DNA from 2 places in the Hydrogenophaga sp. R2 genome. Region 2 is predicted to be linked to the other one. Evidence: predicted binding sites of a transcription regulator. Region 2 holds the regulator's gene; the other holds the start of a gene.

Region 1 (10,777 bases), on a different contig from region 2:
ACCTGCAGCGTGAGGTCGACCTCCGGGTAGGCCTCGCTGAATTCCTTGAGGCGCGGCAGCAGCACCGAGCGGGCAAAGGTGGGCGTGACCGCCACCCGCAGCTTGCGCCGCCCGGGCGAAGCCACCTGGCTCGGAAACTTCTGCAGCGTGGCCAGCCCGTCGCGCACGTGGGCCAGGTATTCGCTGCCCTCGGTGGTGAGGGAGAAGTCCGCCCGCCCGAACAGCTTGGTGCCCAGGATCTGCTCCAGCTGCCGGATGCGGTGGCTCACCGCACTCGGCGTCACGCACAGCTCCTCGCTGGCCTGGGTGACGCTGCGCAGGCGCGCCAGCGCCTCGAAGGTCAGCAGGCACTGGATGGGCGGGATGCGAAGGGTCATGTCATTTGAAGACCACGGTCTTGTGGCCGTTGAGCAGCACCCGGTGCTCGCTGTGCCACTTCACGGCGCGGGCCAGCACCTGGCTCTCGGTGTCGCGGCCCAGGGCCGTGAGGTCGTCCACCGTGTCGGTGTGGTCCACGCGGGCCACGTCCTGCTCGATGATCGGGCCTTCGTCCAGGTCGGCCGTCACGTAGTGGGCGGTGGCGCCGATCAGCTTCACGCCCCGGTCGTGCGCCTGGTAGTAGGGCTTGGCGCCCTTGAAGCTGGGCAGGAAGCTGTGGTGGATGTTGATCGCCTTGCCCGAGAGTTCCTGGCACAGCTGGTCCGACAGGATCTGCATGTAGCGGGCCAGCACCACCAGCTCGGCGCCTTCGCTGCGGATGATCTCCAACTGCTTCGCCTCGGCCTGGGCCTTGGTGGCGGCGGTCACCGGTATGTGGTGGAAGGGCACGTTGTAGCTGGCCGCGAGCTGGTAGAAGTCGCGGTGGTTGCTGATGATGGCACGGATGTCCAGCGGCAGCAGGCCGCTCTTCCAGCGGAACAGCAGGTCGTTCAGGCAGTGGCCTTCGCGGCTGACGAACAGCACGGTCTTCACCGGCTGGGCCAGCGGGTGCAGGCTCCAGGTCATGGACAACGGCTGTGCCAGACCGTCGACGCGTTGTCGCAGCTCGGCTTCGCTCAGGCCGGCGCAGGCGAACTGCACCCGCATGAAGAACAGGCCGGTGTCGTGGTCGTTGTACTGGGCGGCCTCTTCGATGTTGCCGCCGTTGTCGAACAGGAATCCGGAGACGGCGTGCACGATGCCCGGGCGGTCGGGGCAGGAGAGGTTGAGGACGTAGGTGTTTTCCATGGCCCGCCGATTGTCGCAGCCCGGCCGGTGGCCCGCCCGGGTGGGCCTTCGCCAAGCCGTCGCAGTGGCGCCATGACCGGCCGCACGCCAGTGCCAGAATGGCACGATTGCCGCCTTTCAGGAGACGCCCCATGGCCTACAACGATTTCCGCATGGACAACCAGTGGTTGCCCTTCACGCCCAACCGCAGCTTCCAGAAGGACCCGCGCGTGTTCGTGGCGGCTGACGGCATGCACTTCACCACGCACGACGGCCGCCAGGTCATCGACGGCATCTCCAGCCTGTGGTGCGTGGGCGCCGGCCACAACCGCAAGCCCATCAACGAGGCCATCAAGCAGCAGCTCGACACGCTGGACTACAGCACCGCCTTCAGCGTGAGCAACGACAAGGCGTTCCTGGCCGCTGAAGCCATTGCCGCCATGGCCCCCGGCGACCTCAACAAGGTGCTGTTCTGCAACTCGGGTTCCGAGGCGGCCGACACCTCGCTGAAGGTGGCGCTGGCCTACCACCGCGCCCGCGGCGAAGGCCATCGCAACATCTTCATCGGCCGCGAACGCGGCTACCACGGCGTGGGCTTTGGCGGCATGTCGGTGGGCGGCATTCCGGCCAACCGCAAGGTCTACGGCACGGCCCTGCTGCCGCGCGTGGACCACATGCGCTTCATCCACGACCCGGTCAACCACGCCTACATCCACCACCAGGAGCCGGTGTGGCAGGAAGACATCCTGCTGGAGCTGGAGAACCGCATCCTGCCGCTGCACGACCCCAGCAACGTGGCGGCCGTCATCGTGGAGCCGGTGGCCGGCAGCGCGGGCTGGTACATCCCGCCCCAGGGCTATCTGAAGCGCCTGCGCGAGATCTGCGACAAGCACGGCATCCTGCTGATCTTCGACGAGGTCATCACCGGCTTCGGCCGCCTGGGCACCGGCTTCGGCGCCGACTTCTACGGCGTGCAGCCCGACATGCTGAACTTCGCCAAATGCGTCACCAACGGCGTCATGCCCATGGGCGGCGTGATCTGCACCGACCGCATCTACAACGCCATGATGGGTGCCCACGGCAGCGCGCCCGACCACGCCATCGAGTTCTTCCACGGCTACACCTACTCGGGCCACCCGGTGGCCTGCGCCGCCGCCCTGGCCACGCTGGAGCTCTACAAGCAGGAGAACCTGTTCGAGCGCGCCGGCCAGATGGGCCAGGTGCTGGGCGATGCCATGCACTCGGCCATCAAGGGCCTGCCGCACGTCATCGGCATCCGCAGCCTGGGCCTGGCCTGCGCGGTGGAGCTGGCGCCGCAGCCCGGCATGCCGGGCAAGCGCGCCTTCGACGTCTTCATGGACTGCTTCCACAAGGGTGTGCTGGTGCGCAACGCCGGCGACAACCTGGTGTTCGCCCCGCCCTACATCGTGGAGCGCGAGCACATCGAGACCATGGTCTCGACCCTGGCCGACGCCATCCGCCGGCTGCCGGCCTGACCCTTCCGGACCCGGCCCAGCGGCCGCTTCAGCGGCCGAAACGCTGGCGCAGTTCGGCGCAGTGGTCCTGCGGCGGCAAGGCGGGTGTCGGCCACACCGCATCGGCGGGCAGCCCGGCGCCGGCCTGACCCGCCTGCGCCACCAGCACCCGGTGGTCAAACCCGGCGGGCAGGTGGCGCGGCACCCCGATGTCCTGCCGCACATGGCCGTTGCCGGCGATCAGCAGCACCGTCATGCCGGGGCGGGCGCGCTGCTGCAGCGTGGCGGCCATGGCCTTGTCGCGGGCCAGCTGGATGCGGGTCATGGGGGCGATCTGGCTCTCCGGCAACAGGCCGCAGTGGCCTTCGCGGATGCCGGTCTTCTGCTGCTCCAGTCCTGCCGTGTCCAGCACCCCGTCGAGCGAGCTGTCCTGCATGGCGGCACGCATGGAGCTGCGGGGCAGGTTGCCGCCGGCCACCGGCACGCCGGCCCGCACCGCCGCCATCACCACCGGGCCGTAGGTGGGCCAGGGCCAGCCGGTGTCGTCGGTCCAGCCCAGGGCTTCGCGCACCCGGGCTTCGGTGGCGTCGCGGGGCAGGCCATCGGTCTGGCGTCCCTGATCGGCCATCTCCATCACCACGGCCGCCAGCCGACCCTGCCGCGCCAGGTGTTCCACCGCCGCTTTTTGCAGGGCCTGGTGCTCGGGCGCGTCGTGCTGTTCGCCCAGCAGCAGGGCCTGGGCAGGCAGCAGGCGGTCCAGCATGGCTTCGGGTGCGGCGGGCGCACGCGTGGCGCACGCCGCCAGGCTGGCGATCAGGAACAGGCTGGCGATCAGGAGAGGGCTGGCCGTTCGGCCGGCAGCGACGAGAAGGGTCATGCCCACATGCTACGCAGCCGGCGGCCACGTCCCGTCCAGGCATGAAAAAGCCCGGGCAGGCCGGGCTGGTTTCGGGACGGGAGGGCGTGCCTCAGTGCATGACCACCGGCATCTGCGCCAGACCGGCGTAGCCTTCCAGCGTGGTCTCCACCTCTTCCTGCGAGGGCATGGAGCGCTGCCAGGCCGATATCTGCTGCTGGAACATTTCGGCCCACGAACCGTCGAGGTAGACCTCCTTGCCGGAGCGCTTGTCCACGATCTCGAAACCGTGGCGGGCGATCTGCGGGCCGTCGGCCACCTGCAGTTCGCCCTCGGCCGGGGCGTCGGCCAGGATGTGCACCACCGCAAAGGCTTCCGAGTCGTACAGCATGTTCATGGGATATGTCCTTGTGATCAACCAGAGGGCCTGTGGTCTTTATATCGGCAAACGCGGCCCCGACTTCAACAACGGACATTTATCTGGGTCGGGCGGTGGAATTTTTCAAGGGGAGAGGCCTTTTTTCGCACACCGTGGGCACTTTCGACCGCTCAGGGCCGCTGGCTGAGTTGCTGGTCGGCCATGTCGCCCTGGGCCTGGGTGATGCGAAGCCGCACCGGCAGATGGCCCAGTTCGGGTGCCAGCCAGACCTCGACCCGGCTGTCGTAGGTGTCGGCCGGCTCGCGCACCAGTTTGCGGGCGGTCAGGCTGCCCGCCGGCAGCGACAGGGTTTCCAGGTCGCCCACCACGAAGCGCCAGGTCTCCGATCCACCCACGCCGGCCACCGGCAGTTCCAGGGCGCTGCCCGTCTGGAATGCGCCGGCCTGCAGCCAGCCGGCGAGCTGCAGGAACACGCTCAGCCGGTCCTGTGCGTTGGGCAGCAAGGGCGCGTCGGGGGCGTTGTTGCTGAAGCGGATGGTTCCGGTGCTGCGATCGAAATGGGCGGCCCGCTCTGAACGGGAGCGGTCGCTGAAGCGCTCGGGCAGCAGGCCGGTGGCGTCGATCTGCCCGGTGCTGGACTGGCTGCGGCTGCCCACCAGAAAGGCCGAGAGCCGCATCGACAGCTCGTACCGCCCGCCGCCCTGTCGCCAGCGCAGCTCGCCGCTGGCGGTGTAGCGCAGCCCGCGTGCCTGGCCTTGCACCTGGTACTGCAGGTCGGCGTCGGGCGGCAGTGCCACCGGCAGCGGGGGGCGGTCAGCGGGTGTCGATTCGGGCGGGGGCGCCGGATCGGCCTGCAGCTGCAGGCGCGACGATGACGCCTGCGAGGGGTCGACCGGCGGGGTGGGCGCGGTGTCGGGCTCGACCGGCTCGGGGGCTGCCGCCAGCGGCGGTACGGGCTCGGGTGTGGGCTCGGGTGCGGGCGGACGGGTCGGGGCAGCGGGACGCGGCTGCGGCGGTGCGGGCGTTGCAGAACGGACCGGCGGAGCCACAGGCCGGGCCTGGGCTGCGGGGGGTGGAGGCACCAGCTGCACCAGCCTCACCTGGCTCGGGGCGGGTGGTGGCGGTACGGGTTCGTCACTGGCCGACAGGGCGCCGGCCAAACGGTCCAGCGCCAGTCCGTGGGCGAGCACGACCAGCGCCACCACGGCCAGCAGACCGGTGCGGCTGCGGCCGGTGGGCGGTGTCATGCCGGATCGCCGGCCGCGCGGTGACCCAGGTCGGCACTGAGCTGGCGGGCGGTGCGCAACACCGCCTGCGCGGCGGGGGATGACCAGTCGGTGTCCAGCGTCACCACCGATCCCAGCACCACCAGGCCCAGCACCAGCCGTCCTTGCGCATCGAACACCGGGGCGCAGAAACCGCCCACGCCGGGCAGCAGGCTGTGCACCACGCGGGCCAGCCCGCGCCGGCGGGCTTCGGCCAGCAGGGCCTGGGCGTCTGCCCAGGAGCGCGGCACGTCGGACAGCGGCAGGCCGTTGTCGGGCAGCTTTTTCAGCCGGGCCAGCTCGGCGCGCAGCATGGGCTCCACCCGGCCGGCGTCCTGGCCGGACTCTCCCATGAAGGCCGCAAAGCAGCGACCGGTGGCCGAGGTGAGCAGCGGCATGACATCGCCCAGGCGCAGCGTGACCGGCACGGTCTGTGGTGCTTCGGTCCAGTGCACCATGGTCGGGCCCTGGTTGCCCCACACCGCAATGGCCAGGGTGTGACCGGTCTCGGGCAGCAGGGCGTCGATGCGCTGGCGGGCCAGCTTCACGCCATCCAGCCGGGCCAGGCTGGCCAGACCCAGGCGCAGGGCGGCCGGGCCGAGGTCGTAGCGGGTGCTCACCGGGTCCTGCACCACCAGGCCCAGGCGTTGAAAGCTCACCAGATACCGGTGCGCCTTGGCCGCGCTCATGCCGGCCGCAGCGGCCAGGTCGCGCAGCATGAGGGCGCCGTCGGTACGGGAGAGCGCATCGAGCAGCTCGAAGCCCACCTCCACCGACTGGATGCCGGCGCGCTGGGGGCTGTCGTCCGGCCCGTCGACCGGGGTGTCTGCGGCGTCGGGGGTGTGCGGCTCGCCGCTTTGGTCTAGAATCTCGCGCTTACGCATGGGTGAATGGATTTTACTATCCGTAATCGCCTGCCCGGCACGCACGCAACTGGAGATCGGCATGAAACTCGCCACGTACAAGGACGGATCGCGCGATGGACAACTCGTGGTGGTCTCGCGCGACCTGTCGACGGCCCATTATGCGACCGGGATCGCGCACCGCCTGCAGCAGGCCCTGGACGACTGGAACTTCATCAGCCCGCAGCTGCACGACCTGTACGTGACGCTCAATCAGGGCAAGGCGCGCCATGCATTCCCGTTCGACCCGGCCATGTGCATGGCCCCGCTGCCCCGGGCCTACCAGTGGGCCGACGGTTCGGCCTACATCAACCATGTGGAGCTGGTGCGCGCGGCACGCAACAGCGAGGTGCCGGCGTCCTTCTACACCGACCCGCTGATGTACCAGGGCGGCAGCGACGACTTCATCGGCCCGACCGACGACGTGGTGGTGCCCAGCGAGGACTTCGGCATCGACTTCGAGGCCGAGATCGCCGTCATCACCGGTGATGTGCCGATGCAGGCCACGCCCGAGCAGGCCCTGGACGGCATCCGCCTGCTGATGCTGGCCAACGATGTCTCGCTGCGCAACCTGATTCCGGCCGAACTGGCCAAGGGCTTCGGCTTCTTCCAGAGCAAGCCGGCCACGGCCTTCAGCCCGGTCGCCATCACCCCGGACGAACTGGGTGACGCCTGGCAGGGCGGCCGCGTGCACCTGACGCTGCAGAGCACCTGGAATGGCCGCAAGGTCGGCATGTGCGAAGCGGGGCCGGAAATGACCTTCCACTTCGGGCAGCTCATTGCCCACATCTGCAAGACCCGCAACGTGCGGGCCGGCTCCATCGTGGGCAGCGGAACGGTCAGCAACAAGGCCATCGAGGTGGATGGCCGCAAGGAATGGCCCAAGGGCTACAGCTGCATCGCCGAGAAGCGCGCCATCGAGACCATCCTGGACGGTCAGCCTTCCACCGCCTTCATGAAGTTCGGCGACACCATCCGCATCGAGATGAAGGGCCGCGACGGCCAGAGCCTGTTCGGTGCCATCGACCAGAAGATCGCTGCGCCGCAGTAAGCCGGCTCAGACCGCGTAGACCTGATCGAGCGAGGCAAAGCCCTTGGCCTCGATCGGGTTGCCGAACGGGTCGCAGAAGAACATCGTCCATTGCTCGCCCGGCTGGCCGGCAAACCGCACCTGCGGAGGCACCACGAAATCGATGCCGGCGGCACTCAGCCGCTCGGCCAGTTCGCGCCACGGCGGCAGCAGCATCACCAGGCCGAAGTGCGGCATGGGCACCAGATGATCCCCCACCCGGCCGGTGCGGCTGGTGGCAAACGGCTGGCCCAGGTGCAGCGAGATCTGGTGGCTGAAGAAATCGAAGTCGACCCAGGTGTCGGTGCTGCGGCCTTCGCGGCAACCCAGCACACCGCCGTAGAAGCGGCGTGCTTCGTCGAGGTCGGTCACATGAAAGGCGAAGTGGAACAGGCTGCGGGTCTGCAGCGGGGCATCGGTGTGGCTCATGGCGCCAGCATAGCGGCCGGCCTTCAGCCCGGTCAGTGGCCGTGCTTTTCCTGAGTGTCCTGGCAGCCCACGCAGCGCTCGGCCGTGGGCTGGGCATGCAGCCGGGCGGCCGGGATCGACACGCCGCACTGCAGGCACAGGCCGTAGCTGCCGTCGGCGATGCGCTGCAGGGCCGCATCGATGGCCACCAGCTCGGCGGACTCGCGTTCTTCGAGTCCGATCAGCAGGTCGCGCTCCTCGTTGGCCTTGGCCCAGTCATCGCTGGCCTGTGCGCGGGCGTCCAACGCCGCTTCGGCGCGGCCGATGGCGCCGCCCCGCTGGGCGCGCACGCGGGCGAGCAGGGCGCCACGCTGGTCCTGGAGCTGGCGGGCAAAGGTGTCGGAAATCGGTGTGTTCATGGGTCCTCCTGAACCCTCATGATGTCGCGCCGGTGGCGGGCGGACCTTGATGCAGGTCAAGCACAATCGGCCGGCATTCCACGACACCCTGAACCGGAGACACGCATGCCTGACATTGATTACAGCCGCTACCAGACCCTGTCCATCACCCGCCGCGGACCCCTGGTGAACGGAGTGCCCAGCGTGCTGGACATCCGCATGCGGGCCGACGGCCCCGGTGGCAACGGCAAGCTGCCCACGGCCGGGCACGAAGGCCACTGGGAGCTCAGCGAGATCTGGCGCGATGTCGGCCGCGACGACTCGGTGCGGGCCGCCGTGCTGCGCGGTGACGGCATGGGCTTTTCCGGCGGCGGCGACCTGGCGCTGGTGCAGGACATGGCCAGCGACTTCGAGGTGCGCTCCCGCGTCTGGAAGGAGGCGCGCGATCTGGTCTACAACGTCATCAACTGCGACAAGCCCATCGTGAGCGCCATGCACGGCCCGGCCGTGGGCGCGGGGCTGGTGGCCGGCCTGCTGGCCGACATCTCGATTGCGGCCCGCAGCGCGAAGATCGTCGATGGGCACACCCGGCTGGGCGTGGCGGCCGGCGACCATGCGGCCATCGTCTGGCCGCTGCTGTGCGGCATGGCCAAGGCCAAGTACTACCTCATGCTGTGCGAGCCGGTCAGCGGCGAGGAGGCCGAGCGCATCGGCCTCGTGTCGCTGGCGGTCGACGACGAGCAGCTGCTGACCAAGGCCTACGAGGTGGCCGACCGGCTGGCCAGCGGCAGCACCAGCGCCATCCGCTGGACCAAGTACTCGCTGAACAACTGGCTGCGCCAGGCAGGGCCGAGCTTCGACACCTCGCTGGCGCTCGAATTCATGGGCTTTGCCGGTCCCGACGTGCGGGAAGGTGTGGCATCCTTGCGCGAGAAGCGGTCGCCGCGCTACGGCACCGACGACTGACCAGCGAGCAGCCCGCCAGGGCAGGAGACCGGCATGAGCGAGAACACGGGTGGATTCGGCAAATTCGTGCCGGGCTTCGACTTCCTGCAGAGCCTGGCCGGCCAGGCCGCCGGCGGGATCGCGCAGGGCATCGGCCAGAACATCCCGCAGCTGCCCAACCTGAGCCACTGGGTGGCGCCCACCTTCAATGTGGAGGAGCTGGAGAAGCGCATCGAGGAGCTCAAGGCGGTGCATTTCTGGCTCGACCAGAACGCCAAGGCCCTGGGGGCCACCATCCAGGCGCTCGAAGTCCAGAAGATGACGCTGTCCACGCTCAAGACCATGAACTTCAGCATGGGCGACGTGGCCAATGCCTTCAAGCTCAAGGCGGCCGATTCGCTGGCCTCCTTCGTTCCCCCGGCCGATGCCGATCAGCCTGCCGCGAAGAAGGTGTACGAGGGCATCCAGGCCCGTACCGCACCGCCGGCGCGCAAGGCTCCCGCCCGCAAGACGGCTGCCAGAAAGGCCGCTGCCCCCGCTGGTGGTGTGGTCGACCCCCTGCAATGGTGGGGCGCACTCAGCCAGCAGTTCCAGCAGATCGCGACCAACGCCGTGAAGGACGCGGCCCGCCAGGGCGCGCTGCAGACCACCCGCGATGTGGCCGCCGGCCTCACCGATTCGGCGGTCAAGACGGCGGTGGGCGCCGGCAAGGCAGCCGGTCGTGCGGCGCTGCGCGCGGTCACGCCCGGCACCGCCAAGGCGGCACCCAGGGCCGCCGCCCAAGCCGCCACCCCGACCACCCCGCGCAAGACGGCCGGCCGCAGTGCCGCCGCCCGGCGCCGCTGACAGACCACCTGCCACCCGCCCTGGGTGATCCCGGACCCGGATGAAACTGTTTCCCTACGCCCACGCCACCCACCCCCAGTGGCGCATGGCCGCCGCCCTGGTGCTGGCCCAGCTGCGGGCCCGCATGGCGCTGCCCGACCACGCTGCCAGCCCCTCGCTGGGCCTGCTCTACATCACCGACCGCTACGCCGACGAGGCCCAGGCCATCCTGGAGCACTTGTGTGCCGAGCTGCCCGAGGTCACCGACTGGGCGGGCACGGTGGGGGTGGGCATCGCCTCGAACAATGTGGAGTACTTCGACGAGCCGGCCATGGCCGTGATGCTGTGCGACCTCGACCCCGCCCGTTACCGGGTGTTCAGCGGCGTGGCACCGCTGGGTGCCTCCGGCCGCAGCGGCGACGGTGAGGGGTTCGTGGCCCACACCGCGCTGGTGCATGCCGATGGCCAGACGCCCGAACTGGCCGACCTGATCGCCGAGATGGCCGACCGCACCGCCAGCGGTTACCTGTTCGGCGGACTGGCCAGCAGCCGCGGCAGCACCGTGCAGTTCGCCCTCGGCAGCCATGGCAACCTGCGGGGCCAGGGCGCCAGTGCCGGCGTGTTCCACGGCGGCCTGAGTGGCGTGGCCTTTGCGGGCGATGTGGGCATCCTGTCCCGGGTGACCCAGGGCGCCCAGCCGGTCGGGGCGGAGCGCACCATCACCGCAGCCGACGGCAATCTGGTGCTGGCGCTGGATGGTCAGCCTGCGCTGGATGTGCTGCTGCAGGAGCGCGGCATCTCGCTGGATCAGCCGGCCCAGGCCATGCCGAAGCTGCGCGCCACCCTGGCGGGATTGCGCCATGCGCACCCCTCCGGTCAGGGGCCGGGGGCTGCCCTGGCGCGGCGGGGGCAGTTCGGGCCGGACGTGATGGTGCGTCACCTCATCGGTGTGGATCCGCAGCGCCGGGGCGTGGCCATCGGCGACATGGCGCCGGTCGGTTCGCGCCTGGCCTTCTGCGAACGGCACACCGAGGCGGCCCGGGCCGACC
Region 2 (10,777 bases):
CCAGGGTGATGAACTGGTACTTGTAGCCCAGTGCGGACAGCTCTTCCTGGAAGGCGGCGATGGTCTTGTCGTCCAGGTTCTTCTTCCAGTTGAAGGACGGCGAGCAGTTGTAGCTCAGCAGCTTGCCCGGGCAGGCTGCGTGCACGGCCTGGGCGAACTCGCGGGCAAAGCCCAGGTCGGGCGTGCCGGTCTCGCACCACACCAGGTCGGCGTAGGGGGCGTAGGCCACGCCACGGCTGATGGCCTGCTCCAGACCGTTCCTGACGCGGTAGAAGCCTTCCTGGGTGCGCTCGCCGGTGAGGAAAGGCTTGTCGTTGGCGTCGTGGTCGGAGGTGATCAGGTTGGCGGCCTCGGCGTCGGTGCGGGCCAGGATCAGGGTGGGCACGCCCATGGTGTCGGCAGCGAAGCGGGCCGAGATCAGCTTCTCGATGGCTTCCTGCGTGGGCACCAGCACCTTGCCGCCCATGTGGCCGCACTTCTTCACGGCGGCCAGCTGGTCTTCGAAGTGCACGCCGGCGGCACCGGCGGCGATCATGTTCTTCATGAGTTCGAAGGCGTTGAGCACGCCGCCGAAACCGGCTTCAGCGTCGGCCACGATGGGCAGGAAGTAGTCGATGAACTCGGCCGAACCCGGCTCGATGCCACGGCTCCACTGGATCTCGTCGGCGCGCTTGAAGGTGTTGTTGATGCGGCGGACCATGGTGGGCACCGAGTCGTAGGCGTAGAGCGACTGGTCGGGGTACATGGTCTCGGAGGTGTTGCCGTCGGCGGCCACCTGCCAGCCCGACAGGTACACGGCCTCCAGACCGGCCTTGGCCTGCTGCATGGCCTGGCCGGCGGTGATGGCGCCGAAGGCGTTCACATAGCCCTTCTTGGCGCCGCCGTTGACCTTGTCCCACAGCTTCTCGGCACCGCGCTGGGCCAGGGTGTATTCGATCGGCTGGCTGCCACGCAGGCGCACCACGTCGGCGGCGCTGTAGCCACGCTTGACACCCTTCCAGCGGGGGTTGGTGGCCCAGTCTTTTTCCAGGGCCTCGATCTGTTGGGCGCGGCTGAGTTGCTGATTCAGGGATTGCGGCATGGTGGTGCTCCTTCAGGGTTTGAAATCGGACGGGCTGTCCGGCATCGGTCGGCATCGTGGGTGTGACCGTGTCGGTGCCGTTGGACAGACTTTAAGTCTTATAGAAGACCTGTGGAAGCTCTTATGTCTTATATAAGAGAAAATATTTTCTACAATAAAATCAATGAACTTCGGATCGAATTTCTCGATGCGGAAAAGCTTTTCTTGGATTGAGAAAAAATCGTGCGGCGCAGCATGCCGGAATTCCGCATGACGGAAAGCAAATCCTCCATGCTGAAAACCCCACGCAGGCCTGAGGCATCATCCGGCGACCGCCGCTTCCGGACCGTTTCATGACCGACCGCTCCCTACCCCGCTGGATGGCCTACGGCTGCCTGGCCCTCAGCATGGCCCTGGTGGGCAGCTATGTGGCGCTGTCCAAGCCGCTGGTGCTGGTGTTTCCGGTGTTCCTGCTGGCCTGGCTGCGCTTCGGTGTGGGGGCGCTGGCCATGGCCCGCTGGCTGCGCAAGCCGGCCGACGAGCCGCCGATGACGCCGCGCACCCGCTGGCTGCTGTTCCTGGAGTCGTTCCTGGGCAACTTCCTGTTCTCCATCTGCATGCTCTATGGCGTGAGCCTGACCACCGCCGTGGCGGCCGGCGTGGTGATGTCGTCCATCCCGGCGGTGGTGGCGGTGCTGAGCTGGATCTTCCTGCGCGAACGCATCGGTGGCCGCAGCCTGGCCGGCATTGCGTGCGCGGCGGTGGGCATCGGCCTGTTCTCGCTGCAGAAGCCGGCCACGCCCGAGGCCGCCGGCTCGATGGCCTGGCTGGGCAACCTGCTGGTGTTTGCCGCCGTGGTGTGCGAGGCCTCGTATGTGGTGATCGGCAAACGCCTGACCGACGGCCTGGGGCCGCGCCGCATCTCGGCCCTCATCAACCTGGTGGGGCTGGCCCTGGTCACGCCCATGGGCCTGTGGGCCGCGCTGTCGTTCGACTTCGGCGCCGTGCAGGCGCCGATCTGGCTGCTGCTGGTGTTCTACGGGCTGGCGGCCAGCGTGTGGACCGTGTGGCTGTGGATGACCGGGCTGCGCACGGTGCCGGCGTCCCAGGCGGGCGTGTTCACCGTCATGCTGCCCATCAGCGCGGCGGCCATCGGCGTGCTGTTCATGGGCGAGGTGCTCACGCCGGTGCAGCTGCTGGCCTTCGGCATCGCGCTGCTGGGCCTGGTGCTGGCCACCCTGCCCCAGCGATCGCCGGCTTGAGCTTCAGAGGCACCACAGCCCGGTGGGCTGCGTGAGGCCCATCCACAGCGCCCAGCCCGACGTCACCAGCAGGGCCAGCCCGGCCAGCCGGATGCCCCAGGCGCCGGAGCGGGCGTTGTTCAGGCGCAGCATCAGCCAGGGCCCCGCCACCAGCGACACCGAGGTGCCCAGGCAGAACAGGGCCATGACCGCAGCGCCCTCCAGCGCGTTGGCGGTGAGCGAGGCCACCAGCAAGGCCGAGTACAGCAGGCCGCAGGGCATCAGGGCCCAGCCCACGCCCAGCACCACCGGAGCGCGTGGCCCCAGGCGGGCCATGACCGGCCGGGCGCGGCGCCAGAGGGTCTGGCCCAGCCCGTCGATCCAGGCCGGCTGACGCGCCCGCCACAGCAGCACCAGCCCCAGCAGCAGCGCCGCCACATGAAAGCTGGTCCACACCGGTCGCAGCACGGCGGTGTGGGTGCCCAGCCAGGCCAGACCCTGCACCGAGCCGGCCGCAAAAGCGCCGAACAGCGCATAGCCCAGCATGCGGCTGGCCTGAAAGGTGAGCAGCGCCCGGGTGCCGGAACTGCCGGCGGCGCGCGCAATGCCGGTGCAGGCGGCACCGCACATGGCCACGCAGTGCGGGCCACCCACCAGGCCCATGAACAAGGCCGTCACGGCCATCGAGGTCTGCATGACTGGACTGTAGCCTCGGGCGGGTTCAGATGATCTTGGAGAAACGGGCCCGGTCCTGGTCGGTCTGCAGGTAGCGGTCGAACACCATGGCGATGGCCCGCACCAGGTACCAGCCCCGTGCCGTGACCTGCAGGCCGCTGTCGTTGATCTGCACCAGGCCGGCTTCCACCAGCGGCTGCAGGGCCACGAACTCCCGCGCAAAGTAGGTGCGACTGTCGATCAGGTGCCCCAGGTCGATGGACTCGAACGACAGCTCGCCCTGGCACATGATGGACATGATGACCGCGCGGCGCAGCAGGTCGTCGCGGTTCAGCGCCAGACCGCGCACGATGGGCAGGCGGCCCTGGTCGAGCAGGTCGTAGTACTCCTCCAGCGTCTTGGCGTTCTGGCTGTAGGTGGCGCCGATGCGGCCGATGGCCGACACACCGAGTGCGATCAGGTCGCAGTCGGGCCGGGTGCTGTAGCCCTGGAAGTTGCGGTGCAGCCGGCCCTGCCGCTTGGCCACGGCCAGGGCATCGTCGGGCAGGGCAAAGTGGTCCATGCCCACGTACACATAGCCGGCATCGCCCAGCGCATCGAGCGAGGCCGACAGCATGGCCAGCTTGTCGCCGGGGCTGGGCAGCTCGGCGCTCAGGATGCGGCGTTGCGGCTTGAAGCGGCTGGGCAGGTGGGCATAGGCGTACAGCGCAATGCGGTCCGGGCGCAGCAGCGACACCTGGGCCAGCGTGTGCGCAAACGACTCCGGCGTCTGCAGCGGCAGGCCGTAGATCAGGTCCACATTGACCGACTCGAAGCCGATCTCGCGCGCAGCGGCCACCAGCGCAAACACCTGCTCGGCCGGCTGCACCCGGTGCACCGCCTTCTGCACCGTGGGGTCGAAGTCCTGCACGCCGAAGCTCAGCCGGTTGAAGCCCAGCCGGTGCAGCACCTCGAGGCGCTCGCGGCTGACGGTGCGGGGATCGACCTCCACCGAGTACTCACCACCCGGCACCAGGGTGAAGTGGCGGCGGATCATGTGCATCAGGTCGGACAGCTCCTCGTCCGACAGGAAGGTGGGCGTGCCACCCCCCAGGTGAAGCTGCGACACCGACTGCCCCGCGCCCAGGTGCTGCACCTGCAGCTCCATCTCGCGCGAGAGGTAACGCAGGTACTCGGCCGCCTTGCCGTGGTGCTTGGTGATCACCTTGTTGCAGGCGCAGTAGTAGCAGACCGATTCGCAGAATGGAATGTGCACATAGATGGAGAGCGGCAGCGCCATGGAGCCGGCGCGGCGCTGCTCCAGGGCCTGGGTGTAGTCGGCTTCGGTGAAGGCTTCGACGAAACGGTCGGCCGTGGGGTAAGAGGTGTAGCGCGGACCCGGCACATCGAAGCGCTGCAGCAGGTCGTCGGGGATGGCATGGCTCACGGGCATTGCTCCTGGTTTCTTCCTCGGGTTCTCCCCGTATGGGCGTACTGTGACGCCGACCGCCCACGGCCGTATTGACACGGATCAAGGGCCGGCGCCGAAGCCTGAATCCGCACTGCTGTGGTGCACTTGCATCGACACCCCCCGGTGCATCGGGTAACCTCTTGCAAAAATCACGACCCGCTTATGGACGCCCAAGCCATCAAGGTCGCCTGCTCCAGCTGCAATCTGCGCGAACTCTGTCTGCCCATGGGGCTGAACGAGGCAGAGATGGACAAGCTCGACCACATCATCTCCACCCGCCGTCGCATCAAGCGGGGCACCGCCCTGTTCAGTGCCGGCGACCGGTTCACCTCGCTGTACGCGGTGCGCTCGGGCTTCTTCAAGACCTGCGTGACCACGCCGGACGGCCGCGATCAGGTGACCGGCTTCCAGATGACGGGCGAGATCATCGGCCTGGACGGCATCGTCAACGACCGCCATTCCTGCGACGCCATCGCGCTGGAAGACGCCGAGGTCTGCGTGATGCCGTTCAACGAGGTGGAACAGCTCTCGCGCGAATTCACCACGCTGCAGCACCATGTGCACAAGATCATGAGCCGCGAGATCGTGCGCGACCACAGCGTCATGCTGCTGCTGGGCAGCATGCGGGCCGAAGAACGCCTGGCGGCCTTCCTGCTCAACCTGGTGCAGCGCCTGCACGCCCGGGGTTTCTCGCAGTCCGAGGTGATCCTGCGCATGACGCGCGAGGAGATCGGCAGCTACCTCGGCATGAAGCTGGAGACGGTCAGCCGCACCTTCTCCAAGTTCGTCGAGGACGGCGTCATCGACGTCAAGCAGCGCTACGTGCACATCAAGGACACCGACGCGCTCAAGCAGATCGTCAACTCGCGCAGCTGCCTCTGAGGTCGCCCGGCTTCAGACCGGCCGGTTGATGTCCTCGGCCGGTCGGGCCAGCATCAGCGTCAGGGCGCCGGCCACCGCGGTGGCCGCCCAGAACACGAAGAACGCCAGCGTGTAGACGGCCTGGGGCGACAGATGGATGCGGCCGCCGCCGAAGGTGTGCAGGTCGCCCGGGTCGACCATGGCGAACACCACCATCTCCAGCACACCGGCCACCAGAAAGGCCGGCCAGCCCACGATCAGCCAGGTGCGTGCGTTCAGGCGTGCGGTCATGTGCCCTCCCCGCCTCAACGGTCCTGCGGCACCACCGGCGAGGCCGCGTGGTTGCGCGCCTGGTGGGCCGGCTGCAGCTTGATCAGCGCAGCCTCGCGCTCGGCGCCATCCAGCGATCGGGCCGCGGCCAGGTCGCGTTCGTAGGCGGCCTTGTCCAGCACCGGATCGGGGTGGCGGATGGCCAGGGTGATGGTGGCGATGCAGCCCAGCACCACCACCAGCGGTCCGCCCACCACCAGCCACATGGCCTTGACCCGCCACCAGGGTTCGGGGGTGGTGGCGGCCGTCGGTTCGTTCGTGTTCATGGCAGGTCTCCGGGGCCGCGTCAGCGCGGCACGATGAAGGTGGAATGCTCGACCACGCCCAGGCCGGCCTGGTCGGTGGAGCGGATGTCGAATTCGATCGGGTGCGAGCCGGTGGCGGCGGAGCCGGGCGGGATCTGCACGCTCACGCCCACCGCACGCACCTCGGTGGGCTTGACCTCCACCACCACGTCGGGGCTGGGCGCCAGGGCGATGCCCTCCAGCCCCTTGACCGTGACGCGGTAATGCTGGGTGGCTTCGGTGGCGTTCATGATCTGCAGCCGGTACACGTTCTCGATGCGGCCCTGCTCGACCATCCGCGCCAGCGCGCCGCGATCGCGGATCACGTCGACCTTGAGCGGCGTGCGCAGGAACAGGCTGCCCAGCACCGCCAGCGTGATGGCCCCCAGGATGGCGGTGTAGACCAGCACGCGCGGCCGCAGGGCACGCCGGAGCATCTGCTGGCGGCTCCAGCCCTGCTCCATGCCGTTCTGGGTGGCGTAACGGATCAGGCCGCGCGGATAACCCACCTTGTCCATGACGTCGTTGCACACGTCGATGCAGGCGCCACAACCGATGCATTCGTACTGCAGGCCCTTGCGGATGTCGATGCCGGTGGGGCAGACCTGCACGCACAGGGTGCAGTCGACGCAGCTGCCCAGACCGAGGGCCGCCGGGTCGGCCTTCTTGCTGCGCGCACCACGCGGCTCGCCGCGTCGCTCGTCGTAGGTGACGATCATGGTGTCGCGGTCGAACATGGCGCTCTGGAAGCGCGCATAGGGGCACATGTACTTGCAGACCTGCTCGCGCAGGAAGCCGGCGTTGCCGTAGGTGGCCACGCCATAGAACAGGATCCAGAAGGTCTGCCACGGGCCGAGCGACAGGCTGGCCACCAGGCCGGCGAGCTCCTGGATGGGCGTGAAGTAGCCCACGAAGGTGAAGCCGGTCCAGACCGACAGCGCCAGCCACAGGCCGTGCTTGGCCGACTTCCGGCCCAGCTTCTTCAGGCTCATGGGCGACTGGTCCAGCCGCTGGCGGGCCGAGCGGTCGCCTTCCACCTGCTTCTCGATCCACAGGAACATCTCGGTGTAGACCGTCTGCGGGCAGGCGTAGCCGCACCACAGGCGCCCCGCCACCGCCGTGAACAGGAACAGCGCGAGTGCCGAGATCACCAGCAGGCCGGTGAGGTAGATGAAGTCCTGCGGGTACAGGACGAAGTTGAAGAGGAAGAAGCGCCGCGCCTCCAGGTCGAACAGCACCGCCTGGCGGTCGTTCCAGCTGAGCCAGGGCAGGCCGTAGAACACCAGCTGGGTCAGCCAGACCAGGGCCCAGCGCCAGCGCGAGAGGAAGCCCGAGACCGAGCGCGGGTAGATCTTCTGCCGCGAGGCATACAGCGAGACCATCACCTCGTCGTCGCCAACGGCGGCGGCAGCGGGTGCGGGAACGATGGGGATGACGGTCTTGCGTTCGGTCACGGAGCGTCTCGGGTCTCGGCCGGAAGGATCAGTGGAAAAAGATCAACGGGCGGCGGGCTTGTTCGACAGGCCCCAGACGTAGGCGGTCAGCACATGGATCTGGTCGGCATTGAGCTTGGCCGCCTGCGCCGGCATCTGGTTGCTGAAGCCGTTGGTGATGGCCTTGACCACCGCCTCCTCGCCCCAGCCGTGCAGCCAGGTGTTGTCGGTCAGGTTGGGCGCGCCCATCGCGGTGTTGCCCTTGCCGTCCATGCCGTGGCAGGCGGCGCAGGCGCCGAACTTGCTCTTGCCCACCGTGGCCTTGACCGAGTCGTGCGGGCTGCCCGAGAGGCTCAGCACGTAATGCGCCAGGTTGCGCACGTCTTCGGCCGAACCCACGGCAGCGGCCATGGGCGGCATCATGCCGTTGCGGCCTTCCATGAGCGTGGTCTTGATGTCGGCCGGGGTGCCGCCATACAGCCAGTCGCCGTCGGTGAGGTTGGGGAAGCTGCGGGCACCGCGCGCATCGGAGCCGTGGCACTGGGCGCAGTTGTTCTGGAACAGCCGCTCGCCCACGGCCATGGCCTGTGCGTCGCCGGCCAGCTGCTCGGGGGCCTGGCTGCGGAAGGCGGCATAGATGGGCGCAATGGCCTCCTGCATCTTCTTGACCTCGGCCGTGTGCTGACCCTGCGAGGACCAGCCGAGCACGCCCTTGTACTGGCCGAACATGGGGTACAGCAGGCCGTAGGCCAGCGCAAAGATCACGGTGATGATGAACAGGTACACCCACCACTTGGGCAGCGGGTTGTTGAGTTCCTGCAGGTCGCCGTCCCACACGTGGCCGGTGGTGTTGTCGGCGTGGGCCTTGACCTTGGTGGTGCCGCTGATCCACAGCAGGATGGCGCACGCGATGATGCTGACCAGGGTCAGCCCGGCCACGTACCAGGACCAGAAGTCGTTGGTGAAGTCGCTCATGATGGTTCTCGGTTCGGTTGTCGGGTCACTCGTCCTGGAAGGGCAGGCGGGCGGCTTCCTCGAAGCCGGCCTGGTTGCGGCGGGACCAGGCCCACACCACGATGCCCAGGAAGGTGAACAGGCTCACCACGGTGACGATGCTGCGCAGGTCGTTGATGTCCATGGCCGCACTCCTTACTTGATGGCGGTGCCCAGCACCTGCAGGTAGGCGATCAGGGCTTCCATTTCGGTCTTGCCCTTGACGGCCTCCACCGAGCCCTTGACCTCTTCGTCGCTGTAGGGCGCGCCCAGGGTGCGCAGCACCTCCATGCGGCGCGGCAGGCCTTCGGCCTTGACGGTGCGCTTCTCCAGCCACGGGTAGGCCGGCATGTTGGACTCGGGCACCAGGTCACGCGGGTTGTTCAGGTGCACGCGGTGCCACTCGTCGCTGTAGCGGCCACCCACGCGGGCCAGGTCGGGGCCGGTGCGCTTGCTGCCCCACTGGAAAGGACGGTCGTACACGAACTCGCCGGCCACCGAGTAGTGGCCGTAGCGCAGGGTCTCGGCCTGGAAGGGGCGGATCATCTGCGAGTGGCAGTTGTAGCAACCTTCGCGCACATAGATGTCGCGACCGGCCACCTGCAGCGCGGTGTAGGGCTTGAGGCCCTCCACCGGCTGGGTGGTGGATTTCTGGAAGAACAGCGGGACGATCTCGACCAGTCCGCCGACCGCGATCACCAGGACGATGAGCACGATCATCAGGAAGTTGTTGGTCTCGATCCGCTCGTGGGTGAAACCGGTGGGTTTGTCAGCTTGTGCCATGGGTTGATTCCTCCGGTTCTCAGGCGTGGGCGGGCTGGGGTGCGGGCACCCGGACCTCTTCGACCCGGCCGCTGCGGGCCGTCATGACCACGTTCCAGAGCATCACGATCATTCCGCCCAGGTACAGCAGACCCCCGGCCAGACGGATCACATAGAACGGGAAGCTGGCCTTGACCGATTCCACGAAGGTGTAGGTGAGGCTGCCGTCGGGGTTGACCGAGCGCCACATCAGGCCCTGCATGACACCGGCGATCCACATGGCGGCGATGTAGAGCACGATGCCGATGGTGGCCACCCAGAAGTGCAGTTCGATGGCGGGCACCGAGTACATCTGCTTGCGGCCGTACAGGCGCGGGATCAGGTAGTACATGGAGCCCATGGTCACCAGACCCACCCAGCCCAGGGCACCGCTGTGCACGTGGCCGATGGTCCAGTCGGTGTAGTGGCTCAGGGCGTTGACGGTCTTGATGGACATCATCGGGCCCTCGAAGGTGCTCATGCCGTAGAACGACAGGGACACGATCAGGAAACGCAGGATGGGGTCGTCACGCAGCTTGTGCCAGGCACCGCTGAGGGTCATGATGCCGTTGATCATGCCGCCCCAGCTCGGGGCCAGCAGGATGAGCGAGAACACCATGCCGACCGACTGGGTCCAGTCCGGCAGCGCGGTGTAGTGCAGGTGGTGCGGGCCGGCCCACATGTAGGTGAAGATCAGCGCCCAGAAGTGCACGATCGACAGGCGATAGCTGTAGACCGGGCGCTCGGCCTGCTTGGGGATGAAGTAATACATCATTCCCAGGAAGCCGGCGGTGAGGAAGAAGCCCACCGCGTTGTGGCCGTACCACCACTGGACCATGGCGTCCTGCACGCCGGCATAGGCCGAGTAGCTCTTGAACAGGTCCACCGGCACGGCCGCGCTGTTGACCAGGTGCAGCACCGCCACCGCCAGGATGAAGGCGCCGAAGAACCAGTTGGCCACATAGATGTGGCGCACCTTGCGCATGCCCACGGTGCCGAAGAACACCACCGCATAGGCCACCCACACCAGGGTGATCAGCACGTCGATGGGCCACTCCAGCTCGGCGTATTCCTTGCCCGAGGTCATGCCCAGCGGCAGCGTGATGGCCGCCAGCACGATGACCGCCTGCCAGCCCCAGAAGGTGAAGGCCGCCAGCGGGCCGGCGAACAGCCGGGTGTGGCAGGTGCGCTGCACCACGTAGTAGCTGGCCGCGAACAGGCCGCAACCGCCGAAGGCGAAGATCACCGCGTTGGTGTGCAGCGGGCGCAGGCGGCCATAGGTCAGCCACTCGATGCCGAAGTTCAGGGCGGGCCAGGTGAGCTGGGCGGCGATGATCACGCCGACCAGCATCCCGACCACACCCCAGACCACGGTCATGAGGGCGAACTGCCTCACCACCTTGTCGTTGTAGACCGCGTTGGCGGCCGATGGGCTGACGGACATGGGAAAACTCCTCTCTCTCTGTAGTTGTGTGTAGTGTCTGCAAACCGGGGGCGCCCGGGCTTGACGTACGTCAAGCCGCGCACGGATCGACCCGCCCTGGATCAGTCATTGCGCAGGATGCGCTCGCCCTCGCGCTCGATGTTGTCGAACTGGCCCCCCTGCAAGGCCCACCAGAACAGGGCGATGACGCCGAACACCACCAGGA

Evidence for each region. Region 2 encodes FNR, which switches genes on or off when oxygen is low (the NO sensors DNR and NnrR bind a similar motif). Its sites were predicted from a motif close to TTGATNNNNATCAA; they were not measured.
Region 1: the regulator FNR is predicted to act here: its motif matches at 8,026-8,039, upstream of WD026_RS10590 (TraR/DksA family transcriptional regulator).

The regions. Positions count from the first base shown of each region.
Region 1 covers NZ_JBBHZN010000002.1:428,597-439,373, reverse strand. Annotated here, with positions in the region: gene WD026_RS10635 (LysR substrate-binding domain-containing protein) at 1-377, opposite strand, end outside; gene purU (formyltetrahydrofolate deformylase) at 379-1,227, opposite strand; gene WD026_RS10625 (aminotransferase class III-fold pyridoxal phosphate-dependent enzyme) at 1,359-2,702, shown strand; gene WD026_RS10620 (ChaN family lipoprotein) at 2,731-3,558, opposite strand; gene WD026_RS10615 (BTH_I0359 family protein) at 3,650-3,934, opposite strand; gene WD026_RS10610 (DUF3108 domain-containing protein) at 4,087-5,163, opposite strand; gene WD026_RS10605 (IclR family transcriptional regulator) at 5,160-6,065, opposite strand; gene WD026_RS10600 (fumarylacetoacetate hydrolase family protein) at 6,127-7,134, shown strand; gene WD026_RS10595 (VOC family protein) at 7,141-7,581, opposite strand; gene WD026_RS10590 (TraR/DksA family transcriptional regulator) at 7,614-7,979, opposite strand; gene WD026_RS10585 (enoyl-CoA hydratase/isomerase family protein) at 8,085-8,924, shown strand; gene WD026_RS10580 (PhaM family polyhydroxyalkanoate granule multifunctional regulatory protein) at 8,958-9,749, shown strand; gene WD026_RS10575 (FIST signal transduction protein) at 9,790-10,777, shown strand, end outside.
Region 2 covers NZ_JBBHZN010000001.1:536,362-547,138, reverse strand. Annotated here, with positions in the region: gene aceA (isocitrate lyase) at 1-1,081, opposite strand, end outside; gene WD026_RS02665 (DMT family transporter) at 1,414-2,322, shown strand; gene WD026_RS02660 (sulfite exporter TauE/SafE family protein) at 2,326-2,997, opposite strand; gene hemN (oxygen-independent coproporphyrinogen III oxidase) at 3,023-4,408, opposite strand; gene fnr (fumarate/nitrate reduction transcriptional regulator Fnr) at 4,589-5,308, shown strand; gene WD026_RS02645 (hypothetical protein) at 5,321-5,578, opposite strand; gene WD026_RS02640 (nitrogen fixation protein FixH) at 5,593-5,883, opposite strand; gene ccoG (cytochrome c oxidase accessory protein CcoG) at 5,904-7,283, opposite strand; gene ccoP (cytochrome-c oxidase, cbb3-type subunit III) at 7,398-8,309, opposite strand; gene WD026_RS02625 (cbb3-type cytochrome oxidase subunit 3) at 8,335-8,472, opposite strand; gene ccoO (cytochrome-c oxidase, cbb3-type subunit II) at 8,484-9,110, opposite strand; gene ccoN (cytochrome-c oxidase, cbb3-type subunit I) at 9,130-10,572, opposite strand; gene ccoS (cbb3-type cytochrome oxidase assembly protein CcoS) at 10,674-10,777, opposite strand, start outside.